DNA from 2 places in the Streptomyces zhihengii genome. Region 2 is predicted to be linked to the other one. Evidence: riboswitches for the same ligand, from Rfam matches in the RefSeq annotation. Region 2 holds a riboswitch; the other holds the start of a gene.

Region 1 (7,412 bases), 770 kb from region 2:
TCGCCGGAGTCGTCGTCTCGGTGCTGCCCGTGCTCGCCGTGTTCACCGTCCTGGCCCGCCGGATCGTCTCCGGCGTGATGGCCGGAGCCGTCAAGGGCTGACCGCCCCCCATGCTACGGAGACCCATGACCGCCCTGCCCACAGCCCGCGCACAGGACCGGCCCGGACGGCCCGAGCACGCGGCCACCCGTGCGGCGACCATCGTCAACCCCGTACTGCGGGGCTTCCACCCCGACCCGTCGGTGCTGCGCGTCGGCGAGGACTACTACCTCGCCACCTCCACCTTCGAGTGGCTGCCCGGAGTCGCCGTCCACCACTCCCGCGACCTCGTCCACTGGCGGCCGCTCGGCGGACTGCTGACCGAGCCCCGGCTGATCGAGCTGGCCGGACGCCCGGACTCCGGCGGCGTCTGGGCACCCTGCCTGTCCTTCACCGACGGACTGTTCCACCTCGTCTACAGCGACGTCACCAACCTCTCCGGCGCCTTCAAGGACGTCCGCAACCTGGTGATCACCGCCCCCTCCCTCGACGGCCCCTGGTCCGACCCCGCACCCTTCCCCTCCCACGGCTTCGACCCGTCGCTCTTCCACGACGACGGCCCCGGCGGCGACGGCCGGAGCTGGGCGCTGTGGATGGAATGGGACCACCGCCCCGGCCGGCACCCCTTCGCCGGCATCCTGCTCCAGGAATGGGACCGGGCACTGCGGCGCACCACCGGACCGGTCCACCGCGTCTTCACCGGCACCGAACTCGCCCACACCGAAGGCCCCCACCTCTACCGGCGCGACGGCTGGTACTACCTGCTCACCGCCGAGGGCGGCACCTCCTGGGGGCACGCCGCCACCGTCGCCCGGTCCCGCGCCGTCACCGGCCCCTACGAGGCCGACCCGGCCGGCCCGCTGCTCACCTCGGCGGGCGACGAACGGCTGCCGCTCCAGAAGGCCGGACACGGCAGCCTCGTCGCCACCCCCGACGGCGACTGGTACCTCGCCCACCTCACCGCCCGCCCCCTCAGCCCGCTCGGCGCCTGCGTCATGGGCCGCGAGACCGCGCTCCAGCGCGTCGAGTGGACCGCCGACGGCTGGCCCCGGCTCGGCGGCGAACCGCCCGCGGGCCCGGCCGGCCCCGCCGCCGCGGCGCCCCGGACCACCGTGCCCGGCCCCCCGCTGCCGCCCGACCCCGTCACCGGGCCGCCCGCCCGCGACGACTTCGACCTGCCCGCACCGGCCGCCCACTGGTCGACCCTGCGCCGGCACCCCGACCCCTCCTGGCTGACCCTCGGCGAACGGCCCGGACACCTCAGGCTGCGCGGCGGCCAGTCGCTCGGATCCACCCACGGGCAGAGCCTGCTGGCCCGGCGCCAGCAGGCCCCGGCGTTCACGTTCGCCGCCCGGCTCGACGCCGCACCGCGCACGCCCCGCCAGATGGCCGGCATCGTCCACTACTACAACTCCACCCTCTGGCACTACGCCCACCTGACCTGGGACGAGACACTCGGCCGGGTCCTGCGGGCCGGTGTGTGCACCCACGGCCACTACACCGAACCGGCACCCCCGGTGCGCGTCCCCGACGGCCCGCTCGACCTCCGCCTCACCGTCCGCGGCGCGGACGGCGGCTTCGCCTGGCGCCCGGACGACGGCACGGCCTGGCGCCCCTTCGGCCCGGAACTCGACGTGGCACGCCTCTCCGACGAGAGCGCCACCCGCAGCGATCCCACCGGCGGCCACTACACCGCCTGGGGGTTCACCGGCGCCCACGCCGGCCTGTGCGCCCAGGACCTCACCGGCGACCGGATGCCGGCCGACTTCGACTGGGCCGAGTACCGGGAAACCCCCGCCGGCCCCGGCGAACAGCACTGAGCGGGCGCGGCGCCCGGCCGCTCCGGGAAGGCCATAGGCTTCCCGGAGCGGCAGCACCACCCCCGACACACCACCGAACGGAAACGGAACGGATGACAGCCGAGCACCCGGACGACACCGGCAGGATCACCCTGAACACCGTCGCGTCAGAGGCCGGCGTCTCCGTCTCCACCGTGTCCAAGGTCCTCAACGGACGCTCCGACGTGTCCACGGACACCAAGGAACGCGTCGAGGCCGTCATGGACCGGCTCGGCTACCAGCGCCGCCCGGCGCGCCGCCGCGGGGCCGTCGTCGACCTCGTCCTCAACGAACTCGACAGCCTCTGGTCGGTCGAGATCATCAGGGGGGTCGACGAGGTGCTCCACGCCGCCGGCGCCAGCATGGTCCTCTCCGCGGTGCACGGGCGCAGTTCCGACACCCGCGAGTGGATCGACCAGATGGCGGCCCGCCGCAGCAACGGCGCCATCCTCGTCGTCTCCGAACTCACCCCCCAGCAGCGCCGCCGGCTCACCGCGATGGACGTCCCGTTCGTCCTGGTGGACCCGGTCGGCAGCGTCGACGCCCTCGTGCCCACCGTCGGCGCCACCAACTGGGCCGGCGCGGTCAGCGCCACCGAGCACCTGATCGCCCAGGGCCACACCCGGATCGCGCACCTCGCGGGCCCGCGCCACGTCCTGTGCAGCAGGGCCCGCGCCGACGGCTTCCGGGCCACCATGGAGCAGGCCGAACTCCCCGTGCCTGAGGAGTGGGTGCCGCACGGCGAGTTCAACGACGCCTCGGGCCGCGCCGAGACGGCCCGGCTGCTCGACCGCGCCGAGGCCGACGGCAGCCCGCCGCCCACCGCCGTCTTCGCCGCCAGCGACCTCCAGGCGCTCGGCGCGTTCGAGGTGCTGCGGGCCCGCGGCCTCGCCGTACCCGGGGACATGAGCGTCGTCGGCTTCGACGACCTGCCCGTCGCCCGCTGGACCCACCCGCCGCTCACCACCGTCCGCCAGCCCCTGCTCGACATGGCCGCCATGGCGGCCAACACCCTGCTGCGCATCATGGACGGCGAGCCCGCCGAGCACCTGCGCCTCGAACTCGCCACCCAGCTCGTCGTCCGGGGCAGCACCGCCGGGCCCCGCGACGCCTCCTGACGGCACCGCACATGAGCCCCCGCCCCGGCCCCGCGGCCCGTGCCACGGCGCGGAGCGGGCGTGACCGACGCCACGGCGGGCCGCCTCCGGGGCCTTGATAGCCTGCCGGGGCCAGTCGAGCCACACCACGGCCAGGGAATCCGGTGCGAATCCGGAACTGACGCGCAGCGGTGAGGGGGACGGGCGGGGCACTCACGCCACTGGGAGACCGTACGGCCGCACGGCCGGCACACCTCCCGGGAAGGCGCTCCGTCCGGACGAACCCGAGTCCGAAGACCTGCTGGCACCTTCCCGCGCCCCGCGGGAAGGGACCCACAGGCCAGGCTCCGCGTACGAGCCCCGACCCCCGAGGCGACCTCGTGCCCCGTAACACCCTCCGTCCCACCGCCCTCCTGCTCCTCCCCGCCCTGCTGCTGACCGCGTGCGGCGCGGGCGGCGGTGACGAGCGCCCCGGCGGCGCCGCGTCCGCCGGCGGATACCCGCGCACCGTCGACAACTGCGGTCACCGCGTCACACTCACCGCGCCCCCCGCCCGCGCGGTCTCCCTCAACCAGGGCACCACCGAGATCCTGCTCTCCCTGGGCCTGGCCGACCGGCTCGCGGGCACCGCCACCTGGACCGACCCCGTGATGAAGGGCCTGGAGAAGGCGAACGCCTCCGTCCCGCGCCTCGCCGACAACAACCCCTCGTTCGAGAAGGTGCTCGACGCCGAACCCGACTTCGTCACCGCCTCGTTCGAGTCCACCGTCGGCAAGGGCGGCGTCGCCACCCGCGAGCGGTTCGAGAAGCTCGGCGTCCCCGTCTACGTCTCGCCGACCGACTGCGCCGCCGGCAAGGACAACGCGGCCGGCGGCGACGGCTCCCGCAGCCGCCCCCTCGAACTCGCCGACGTGTACGGCGAGATACGCGACCTGGCCCGCGCCTTCGGTGTCGAGGAACGCGGCGAGGACCTCGTCGCCCGGCTCCAGGAGCGGGTGCGCGCGGCCACCGCCGGCCTGGACGCCGCGGACGTCTCCCTCATGTACTGGTTCGCCAACGCGCAGTCCCCCTACCTGGCGGGCTGCTGCGGCGCCCCCGGCGCCATCACCCGCGCGGTCGGCGCCCGCAACGCCTTCACCGACACCCACGACGAATGGCCCCAGATCAACTGGGAGACCGTCGCCGACCGGGACCCCGACGTCATCGTCCTCGGCGACCTCACCCGCAAGTCCCAGACCGCCGAGAGCGCGGCCGCCAAGATCCGCTTCCTGCGCGGCGACCCCGCCACCCGCAACCTGACCGCCGTCCGCGAGAACCGCTTCATCCTGCTCAGCGGACAGGCGATGAACCCGTCCCTGCGCACCGTCGAGGGCATCGAGCAGGTCGCCGCCGGGCTGCGCGAGCTCGGGCTCGCCGGGTGACCGGGCGCATCGCGCTGCTGACCGGGGGAGGGCTGCTGGCCCTGGCCGCCTCGATCGCCACCGCCGTGACCATCGGCCCCGCCGACATCTCCACCGCCGACGTGTGGGCCTCCGTCGCCGCCCGGCTCGGCGCGGGGGAGACCACGCTCGCCCCGCTGCGCGACGGCATCGTCTGGGACCTGCGGATGCCGCGCACCCTGCTGGCCGCCGTCTGCGGTGCCGGACTCGCCCTGTGCGGCGCGGTCATGCAGTCCCTGCTGCGCAACCCGCTGGCCGACCCGTTCGTCCTCGGTGTCTCCTCCGGCGCCTCCACCGGCGCCGTCGCGGTGGTCGTCCTCGGGGTGGGCGGCGGGGCGGTGTCCCTGTCGGCGGGCGCCTTCCTCGGCGCACTCCTCTCCTTCGGCCTGGTCCTCGGGCTCAGCCACAGCCTCGGCGGCAGCACCGACCGGGTCGTCCTCTCCGGCGTCGCCGCCATGCAGCTCTTCTCCGCGCTGACCTCGTTCGTGGTGCTCACATCGGCCGACGCCGAGACCACCCGGGGCGTCCTGTTCTGGCTGCTGGGCTCACTCGCCGGCGCCGGCTGGTCCGAGGTGGCGCTGTGCTCGGCCGTCCTCGCCGCCGTCCTCGCCGTCTGCCTGGGCCACGCGCGCACGCTGGACGCCTTCGCGTTCGGGGAGGAGGCGGCGGCCTCGCTCGGCGTGCGGGTGGCCCGCGCCCGCCTGGTGCTGCTGTGCGCCACGGCGCTGCTCACCGCGGCGCTGGTCAGCAGCGCCGGGGCGATCGGCTTCGTCGGCCTGGTGCTGCCCCACGCCACCCGCGCGCTCACCGGCGCGGGGCACGCCCGGCTGCTGCCCGTCACGGCGCTCGCCGGCGCCGTGTTCCTGGTCTGGGTGGACACCGCGGCCCGGACCGTCCTCGATCCCCAGGAGGTTCCCGTGGGAGTGGTCACCTCGCTCATCGGTGTGCCGGCCTTCGTGGCCGTGCTCTACCGCGGCCGGAGGACGGCGTGACGGCCGCGGGCTCCCGCCGGGGCCCGGACGAGACGGCTGCCGCCCCGCGCACCGGCACGGACGCGGCGGCCCGCGTCGGCACGGCCGGTGGTGCGGCCGGCGGTGCGGGCATTGCGGCCCGCGGCGGCAAGGCCGCCGGGCACGACCCCGCCGCGGACCGCGGTGACGGCGACGGTGCGGGGCGGGAGCCGGGGCGGCGCGAGCCGGGTCCGCGGGAGGCCGTCGGGCTGGGCGCGGAGCGGGTCACCCGGCGCACCGGGGGACGTCTCGTCGTCGACGGCGTCGGCCTCACCCTGCGCCCGGGGGAGACGCTCGGCCTGCTCGGGCCCAACGGGGCCGGCAAGTCGACCCTGCTCCGCCTGCTCGCGGGCGTGCTCGCCCCCACCTCGGGCGTGGTCACGCTCGACGGGCGCCCGCTCGCCGAGGTGGGGCGGCGCACCGTCGCCCGACGTGTCGCGACGGTGGAACAGCACGCCCACACGCAGACCGAGCTGACCGTCCGTGACGTCGTCGCCCTCGGCCGGATCCCGCACCGCCGCGCCTGGTCGCCGGCCCCCGCGTCGGGCGGCGCCGCCGTCGAGGCCGCCCTGGCGCGCACGGGGCTGGCCGACCGCGCCTCCCAGTCCTGGCACACCCTCTCCGGCGGCGAGCGCCAGCGCACCCAGATCGCCCGGGCCCTCGCCCAGGAACCCCGCGAGCTGCTGCTCGACGAGCCGACCAACCACCTCGACATCCAGCACCAGTTGGAGCTCCTCGAACTGGTCGCGGGCCTGCCCGTCACCACCGTCGTCGCGCTCCACGACCTCAACCTCGCCGCCATGTACTGCGACCGGGTGCTGGTGCTCAGGGACGGCGCGGTGGTCGCGGAGGGCACCCCCGCCGCGGTGCTGACATCCCGTCTGATCGAGGACGTGTACGGCGTCGCGGCCGAGGTCTCCCTCGCGCACGGCCACCCGGTGATCCGCTTCCTCCGGCCCGGCACGGCCCCGTCGGGCACGACGGCACCGGGAAGTTGGCCGGAAAAGGCGTGCGGGCGCGCACAATTGGACACACCGGTCCACGATCGGACGGAGATCTGATCAATGCCGGCTCGGGCCTTCCAGGCCCCGACCGGGCCCAGTACGCTGGCGCACAGCCTCCACGAAGGAGCCGACGACGCGGGAGCGCGCCCGGGTTCCGGGAGGGAAGCGCCGGCTTCATCGTGCCTGCTCATGAGGGACACGGGGGCGCCTCACGGCCCTCCGGGCCCTGCGTGCGGGCCGCGTTCGGCGGCGATCGCCCTCAGCCCGTGCCGCGACGGCATCTCTTCGCCGGCGGCGGACTCGCCGAACGCACCAGTATTGATTCCTCTGACACGCGCGTATAGCCTGGGTTTCTGATTAATGAATGAACTAAATGCGGTGGAAGGTGGGTGGCATGAACGAATCGGACGAAAAAGAGTCAGCGGTATCGGTATCGCAATCGGATGAAGAAACGCTGGCGAGGCTTTCCAGTGCTGTCGGGCAGCCTCCCGTCAACGTGCTGGAAAACGCCAAGGCGTTGTTCGCTCTGATCCACGAAGGCAAGGACGCCGAGGACACCGATTCGGTTCCCGCCGTTTCCGCATCCGCCGGGCCGGCCAATCGCGGGTGCGGCTGATCCCCCTCGCTCCCCGGTCGCACGCCGACATGCGATCGCGGAGCACGTGACGGAGAAGGTCTCCCGGCGCACGGGAAAGTGCCTTCCGGTCCGGAACGGCAGTGGCTGTGCAGCACTGTCGTCCCGTGCCGGAAGGCACTTTGCCGTGGTGGCCCCGCAGGGCCGGATCAGCGGATCAGCGGTGCTGCTCCAGGGCGAAGCTCCGCAGACCGGAGCGGGTGATCGCGCTGAGCAGCTCCGCCGCCTGCTCCGACCGCTCGGTCTCGCGCTGGAGCAGTTTCCGGAGATGCCCCAGACAGCGTGACCTGACCGGCCCGAGCGAGCCTCGCGGCATGCCCAGGGTGGCGCTGATCTCGTCGTACGACATCG
Region 2 (7,412 bases):
ATGCCCGCGCCCTTCTTGAGCATCTCGGTGTTGTAGATCGCGACGCGGGCGCCGGCGTAGTAGGGCACGCAGTACTGCTTGCCCTCGTACGCGCAGGTGTCCTTGAGACCCTGGATCCAGGTGTCCGAGTTGTCGTACTTCTTGGGGTCGATCTCCGCGAGGGCCCCGTTGAGGATGTACTGCATCGTCTCGGTGTTGCCGAGCTCCACGACGTCCGGGAACTTGTCGCCGCCGAGCGCCGTGTCGAGCTTCTTCGCCTTGTCCGCCCACTGCTGGTACTGGACATCGACCTTCACGCCGGGGTACTTCTTGTTGAACTGCGCGTTGACGTCCTTGACCAGCTCCGGCCAGGTGGACTGGGCGTCGACCATCAGCCAGACGGTCAGCGTCTCCTTGCGGTCCTTCGGGTCCTTCGCAGCCGAGTCACTGCCGCCGTCCGAACCACATGCCGCGACCGACGCCATCATGGCCGCCACACCCACCGCTGCTGCGAGCTTGCGCTTCACGCCACCCTCCTCAAAGGGATGCAAGAGTTCCACCCCCCACCACCCGGGAGTCGCGCAGCACTTGACGGACTTGCGCCAGATTCTGCCCTGGGGCTGGGACCTGGTCTCTAATGGTTTAGACCAGTACCGGGAGCTTGGCCTAGACCTTTAGGGGTGTCAAGGGTGTATAAGAAGGGCTGTCGTGTCCGTTATAGGACCGACACCTGAGGGAGGGCGACGACCCGTGAGCGGTCCGTGCCACCATGTGAGCCGCGACAGACGGAGGAGCCGGTGACGGCACGAGCGCAGCAGTCGGAAAGGCAGGCCATGACCTCGGACGGGAATGGCACGGAGCCCGAGGGCGGAGCAGGCACCCGCATCGCGCGCGTGCCCAAGTACTACCGGCTCAAGCGGCACTTGCTCGACATGACCGAAACCCTTCCCCCGGGCACCCCCGTACCGCCGGAGCGCACCCTCGCGGCCGAGTTCGACACCTCCCGCACCACCGTGCGCCAGGCCCTCCAGGAACTGGTCGTGGAGGGCCGGCTGGAGCGGATCCAGGGCAAGGGCACCTTCGTCGCCAAGCCCAAGGTCTCGCAGGCCCTGCAACTGACCTCGTACACCGAGGACATGCGCGCCCAGGGTCTGGAGCCCACGTCTCAGCTGCTGGACATCGGATACGTCACAGCCGACGACACCCTCGCCGGGCTCCTCGACATCTCCGCCGGCGGCCGGGTGCTGCGCATCGAGCGCCTGCGGCTGGCCAGCGGCGAGCCCATGGCGATCGAGACCACCCACCTGTCCGCGAAGCGCTTCCCCGCCCTGCGCCGCAGCCTGGTCAAGTACACCTCCCTCTACACCGCCCTCGCCGAGGTGTACGACGTGCACCTCGCGGAGGCCGAGGAGACCATCGAGACCTCCCTCGCCACGCCCCGCGAGGCCGGGCTGCTCGGCACCGACGTCGGCCTGCCGATGCTGATGCTCTCGCGCCACTCGCTGGACGCCCGGGGCGAGCCGGTGGAGTGGGTCCGCTCCGTCTACCGCGGCGACCGCTACAAGTTCGTCGCCCGCCTCAAGCGGCCCACCGACTGACCCGGCCGCACCTCGCTCCCCCCGCCCGCCCGACGGGCACCCCGACAGCCACGCCCCACCGGCGTGGCTGTCGCCGTTCGGCGGCCGCACCCGGCGCCGGCAGGGAAAACACCGCGGACGAACGGTCGTTCCGGAGCGCCCAGCGGTCCCCCTGGAGCGCCCAGTGGTCGTCATCCGTCCGTTATCCGGGCGGGGGTTCCGTGGAGGGCACACGTCCCTTAGATTTCCTGCCCGTTACGCAAGGTGATCCGTGGAACCAGTGAGGGGACGGAGCCACATGTCAGCAGAGCCCGAGGCGCCACCTGCGCCGAACACCGAACCACCCGTCGTCACCCCCGTGCGTGTGGTCATCGCCCTGTGCCTGATCGCGCCCTTCGTGGCGATGCTCTGGGTCGGTTCCTACGCGAAGATCGAACCGGTCCTCATCGGCATCCCGTTCTTCTACTGGTACCAGATGGCCTGGGTCGTGATCTCGACCGCGCTCACCATGGTCGCCTACGTGCTGTGGCAGCGTGACCAGCGCGCCCGCAAGGGAGGTGCGTCGAAGTGAAGGACGGCGTGAACGGCGTCGCACTCGCCGTCTTCATCTTCTTCTTCCTGGCCGTCACGGTCATGGGCTTCCTCGCCGCGCGCTGGCGCAAGGCGGAGAACGAGAACAGCCTCGACGAATGGGGCCTCGGCGGCCGCTCGTTCGGCACCTGGGTCACCTGGTTCCTGCTCGGCGGCGACCTCTACACGGCGTACACCTTCGTCGCCGTCCCCGCGGCCGTCTACGCGGCGGGCGCGGCCGGCTTCTTCGCCGTGCCGTACACCATCCTGGTCTACCCGCTGATCTTCACCTTCCTGCCGCGCCTGTGGTCGGTCTCCCACAAGCACGGCTACGTGACCACCTCGGACTTCGTCCGCGGCCGGTTCGGCTCCAAGGGTCTGTCGCTGGCGGTCGCCGTCACCGGCATCCTCGCGACCATGCCGTACATCGCCCTCCAGCTCGTCGGCATCCAGGCCGTGCTGGACGTCATGGGCGTGGGCGGCGGCGAGAACACCCACTGGTTCATCAAGGACCTGCCGATCCTGATCGCCTTCGGTGTCCTCGCGGCGTACACCTACTCCTCGGGTCTGCGGGCGCCGGCGCTCATCGCCTTCGTCAAGGACACCCTGATCTACCTGGTGATCGCCGTGGCGATCATCTACATCCCGATCAAGCTCGGCGGCTTCGACGCCATCTTCTCCGCGGCGAGCGAGAAGTTCTCGCAGACCAACGAGGCGACCGGCAAGCCCGTCGGCGCGCTCGCGCCCGGCGACGCCGGGCACTGGGGCTACGCCACCCTCGCCCTGGGCTCCGCACTGGCGCTGTTCATGTACCCGCACTCGATCACGGCGACGCTCTCCTCGCGCAGCCGTGAGGTGATCCGCCGCAACACCACGATCCTGCCGCTGTACTCGCTGATGCTGGGCCTGCTCGCGCTGCTCGGATTCATGGCGATCGCGGCCGGCGTCAACGTGGCCAACGGGCAGCTCGCCATCCCGCAGCTGTTCGAGAACATGTTCCCCGACTGGTTCGCGGGCGTGGCCTTCGCCGCGATCGGCATCGGCGCGCTGGTGCCCGCCGCGATCATGTCCATCGCCGCGGCGAACCTCTTCACCCGCAACATCTACAAGGACTTCCTCAAGCCGGACGCGACCCCGGCCCAGGAGACCAAGGTCTCCAAGCTGGTCTCGCTGCTGGTCAAGGTCGGCGCCCTCGCCTTCGTCCTCACCATGGACAAGACGGTGGCGATCAACTTCCAGCTCCTGGGCGGCATCTGGATCCTCCAGACCTTCCCGGCCCTGGTGGGCGGTCTGTTCACCCGCTGGTTCCACCGCTGGGCGCTGATCGGCGGCTGGGCCGTCGGCATGGTCTACGGCACGGCCGCCGCCTACGGGGTCGCGAGCCCCACCCAGAAGCACTTCGGCGGCTCCTCGGCCGAGATCCCCGGCATCGGCGAGATCGGCTACATCGGCCTCACGGCCTTCGTGCTGAACGTCGTGGTCACCGTGGTCCTCACCTTCGTCCTGCGGGCCCTGAAGGCCCCCGACGGCGTCGACGAGACCAGCCCGTCCGACTACACCGCGGACTCGGGCGACCCGGGCGTCAAGACCGAGCTCCCGCCCGCCACCGCGGGTGCGCCCGGCGGTCACTGAACCACCGCTCCACCGGCCATGGGAGGGCCGTCGCACCCCGCGCCCGCGCGGGGAAATGCGGCGGCCCTCCGCCGTCGCCTGATGCACACTGCCCGGCATGGACATCACCATCAGGCGGATCGAGCCGGGCGAGTACGGGCCACTGGGGGAACTGACGGCGCAGGCGTACCTGCGGGGCGGCCTCCTCGACTTCGGGGAGGAGGACCCTTATCTGGAGGTCCTGCGGGACGTCGCGGGGCGGGCGGCGCACACCGAGGTCTACGTCGCCGTGGACGAGGGCGGCGGGCTCCTCGGCGGTGTGGCGTTCGTCCCGGAGCCCGGGCCCTACGCCGATGTCGCGGGGCCGGGCGAGGCCGAGTTCCGCACCCTGGCCGTCGCCGAGGAGGCCCGCGGACGGGGCGCGGGCGAGGCGCTGGTGCGGGTCTGCGTGGACCGGGCGCGGGCGCTGGGACGCGCGCGGCTGGTGCTGTCCACGCAGTCGGCGATGCACACGGCGCACCGCGTGTACGGCCGGATGGGCTTCGTCCGCACCCCCGATCGCGACTGGTCGCCCATCCCGTCGGTTCCGCTGCTGACGTACGCGCTGGAGCTCTGAACCCCTCGGCGGCACGCCGGGGACACAACATGTGGGGGCACACTCAGCACCCCGCCCCCACATGTATGCTCATCTCGCTGTCGCCGCAGGGGAATCCGGTGCGAATCCGGAACTGTCCCGCAACGGTGTGCTGTGGTGCGCTTTGTCGTACCCGCGAGTCCGAGGACCTGCCGACGGTGCGCCCGGCTCGACCGATCCGGGTGCCCAGACGTCCGGGCCTCGCGGTTGGGCCGGTGGACGCCGTGCGCGGTGCCGTCCCGGCATGTCCCGCCACGGCCCTGCCACCTCCTCGCGCCGTTCGGAGCCGAGCGAGGGAGAGCACCACCGTGACCATCGCGCCCGCCGATCCGGTATCGGCCACGCAGCACGACGGCCCCGGCACCGCACTGCTGCGGACCCTGACCGAGCTGACGGCCGACCTGCCCGACACCGACCCCGGCAGGGTCGCCGCCGCCGCGCTGCGCGGCCGCCACAGCGGTTCCGACGAGGCCGAGCTGCGCTCCCTGGCCGTCGACGCCGCCGCCGGTCTGATCTCCGAGGACCCGGCGTACTCCCGGCTCGCCGCCCGGCTGCTGGCCCGTGCCATCGCCGAGGAGGCCGCGGGCGAGGGTGCCGTGTCGTTCTCGGCGTCGGTTGCGGTGGGACACCGCGAGGGCCTGATCGCCGACCGCACGGCGGCCCTCGTCGCGCGGCACTCCGCCCGGCTGGACGCGCTGATCGACCCGGTGGCCGACGACCGCTTCGGCTACTTCGGCCTGCGCACCCTCTACAGCCGCTACCTGCTGCGGCACCCCCTCACCCGCAAGGTCGTCGAGACGCCCCAGCACTTCCTGCTGCGGGTCGCGGCCGGTCTCGCCGAGGACGACGGCCCGCGGGCCCTGGACGAGGTCGGCGCGCTGTACCGGCTGATGAGCCGGCTCGAATACCTGCCGTCCTCCCCCACCCTCTTCAACTCGGGCACCCGCCACCCCCAGATGTCGTCCTGCTATCTGCTGGACTCCCCGCTGGACGAGCTGGACTCCATCTACGACCGGTACCACCAGGTCGCGCGGCTGTCGAAGCACGCCGGCGGCATCGGCATCTCCTACTCCCGTGTCCGCGCCCGCGGTTCGCTCATCCGGGGCACCAACGGGCACTCCAACGGCATCGTGCCGTTCCTCAAGACGCTCGACGCCTCCGTCGCCGCCGTGAACCAGGGCGGCCGGCGCAAGGGAGCGGCCGCGGTCTACCTGGAGACCTGGCACGCGGACATCGAGGAGTTCCTGGAGCTGCGGGACAACACCGGCGAGGACGCCCGGCGCACCCACAACCTCAACCTGGCGCACTGGATCCCCGACGAGTTCATGCGGCGGGTGGAGACCGACGGCACGTGGTCGCTCTTCTCGCCCGCCGACGTGCCCGAGCTGGTCGACCTGTGGGGCGACGCCTTCGACACCGCGTACCGCGCCGCCGAGGCGGCCGGCCTCGCCACGAGGACGCTGCCCGCGCGCGACCTCTACGGCCGGATGATGCGCACCCTCGCCCAGACCGGCAACGGCTGGATGACCTTCAAGGACGCCGCCAACCGCACCGCCAACCAGACGGCGGAGGCGGGCCGGGTCGTGCACTCGTCCAATCTGTGCACCGAGATCCTGGAGGTCACCGACGACGGCGAGACGGCCGTGTGCAACCTGGGGTCGGTCAACCTGGGCGCGTTCGTGGACACCGCGGCGGGCGGCATCGACTGGGAGCGGCTGGACGAGACCGTGCGGACCGCGGTCACCTTCCTCGACCGGGTCGTCGACATCAACTTCTACCCGACCGAGCAGGCCGGGCGGTCCAACTCCCGCTGGCGCCCGGTGGGCCTCGGCGCGATGGGGCTCCAGGACGTCTTCTTCAAGCTGCGGCTGCCGTTCGACTCCCCCGCGGCGAGGGACCTGTCGACGCGGATCGCCGAGCGGATCATGCTGGCCGCCTACGAGGCGTCCGCCGACCTCGCCGAGCGCCACGGCCCGCTGCCCGCCTGGTCGAAGACCCGTACCGCGCGCGGTGTGCTGCACCCCGACCACTACGGCACCGAGCGCGCCTGGCCCGAGCGGTGGGAGGCGCTGCGCGCCCGGATCGCCGCCACCGGCATGCGCAACTCGCTGCTGCTGGCGATCGCGCCGACGGCGACGATCGCCTCGATCGCGGGCGTCTACGAGTGCATCGAGCCGCAGGTCTCCAACCTCTTCAAGCGCGAGACGCTCTCCGGGGAGTTCCTCCAGGTCAACTCGTACCTGGTGGACGAGCTGAAGGCGCTCGGGGTCTGGGACGCGCAGACCCGTGAGGCGCTGCGTGACGCGGGCGGCTCGATCCAGGGCTTCGGGTGGGTGCCCGAGGAGGTCCGCGCCCTGTACCGCACGGCCTGGGAGATCCCGCAGCGCGGCCTGATCGACATGGCCGCGGCCCGGACTCCGTACCTGGACCAGAGCCAGTCGCTGAACCTGTTCCTGGAGACGCCGACCATCGGCAAGCTGTCGTCGATGTACGCGTACGCCTGGAAGCAGGGCCTGAAGACGACGTACTACCTGCGTTCGCGCCCGGCGACCCGGATCGCCCGCGCCGCGTCCGCCGCCGTTCCCGTACCCGCGCAGGCGACACCCGAGGATGCCGTCGCCTGCTCCCTCGAAAACCCCGAGTCCTGCGAGGCATGCCAGTGACCACCCCCGCCGAGAAGAACCTGCTGGATCCCGGGTTCGAACTGACGCTGCGCCCGATGCGCTACCCCGACTTCTACGAGCGCTACCGGGACGCGATCAAGAACACCTGGACGGTGGAGGAGGTCGACCTCCACTCGGACGTCGCCGACCTCGCCAAGCTCACCCCCGGTGAGCAGCACATGATCGGCCGGCTGGTCGCGTTCTTCGCGACGGGCGACTCGATCGTGGCGAACAACCTGGTGCTGACGCTGTACAAGCACATCAACTCGCCGGAGGCGCGGCTGTACCTGAGCCGTCAGCTCTTCGAGGAGGCCGTGCACGTCCAGTTCTATCTGACGCTGCTGGACACCTATCTGCCCGATCCCGAGGACCGTTCGG

What was found. Region 2 has a riboswitch for cobalamin ahead of JE024_RS12000 (ribonucleoside-diphosphate reductase subunit alpha). Riboswitches for the same ligand answer to the same signal wherever they lie in the genome.
Region 1: another riboswitch for cobalamin. It lies ahead of JE024_RS08825 (ABC transporter substrate-binding protein); the one in region 2 lies ahead of JE024_RS12000 (ribonucleoside-diphosphate reductase subunit alpha).

What each region holds. Positions count from the first base shown of each region.
Region 1 is NZ_JAFEJA010000001.1:2,165,195-2,172,606, reverse strand. It holds gene JE024_RS08840 (carbohydrate ABC transporter permease) at 1-101, shown strand, start outside; gene JE024_RS08835 (glycoside hydrolase family 43 protein) at 126-1,859, shown strand; gene JE024_RS08830 (LacI family DNA-binding transcriptional regulator) at 1,952-2,995, shown strand; cobalamin riboswitch at 3,091-3,294, shown strand; gene JE024_RS08825 (ABC transporter substrate-binding protein) at 3,355-4,395, shown strand; gene JE024_RS08820 (FecCD family ABC transporter permease) at 4,392-5,405, shown strand; gene JE024_RS08815 (ABC transporter ATP-binding protein) at 5,633-6,484, shown strand; gene JE024_RS08810 (hypothetical protein) at 6,822-7,043, shown strand; gene JE024_RS08805 (RNA polymerase sigma factor) at 7,219-7,412, opposite strand, start outside.
Region 2 is NZ_JAFEJA010000001.1:2,934,205-2,941,616, forward strand. It holds gene JE024_RS11975 (sugar ABC transporter substrate-binding protein) at 1-506, opposite strand, end outside; gene JE024_RS11980 (GntR family transcriptional regulator) at 813-1,577, shown strand; gene JE024_RS11985 (DUF3311 domain-containing protein) at 1,855-2,127, shown strand; gene mctP (monocarboxylate uptake permease MctP) at 2,124-3,758, shown strand; gene JE024_RS11995 (GNAT family N-acetyltransferase) at 3,856-4,353, shown strand; cobalamin riboswitch at 4,418-4,542, shown strand; gene JE024_RS12000 (ribonucleoside-diphosphate reductase subunit alpha) at 4,680-7,034, shown strand; gene JE024_RS12005 (ribonucleotide-diphosphate reductase subunit beta) at 7,025-7,412, shown strand, end outside.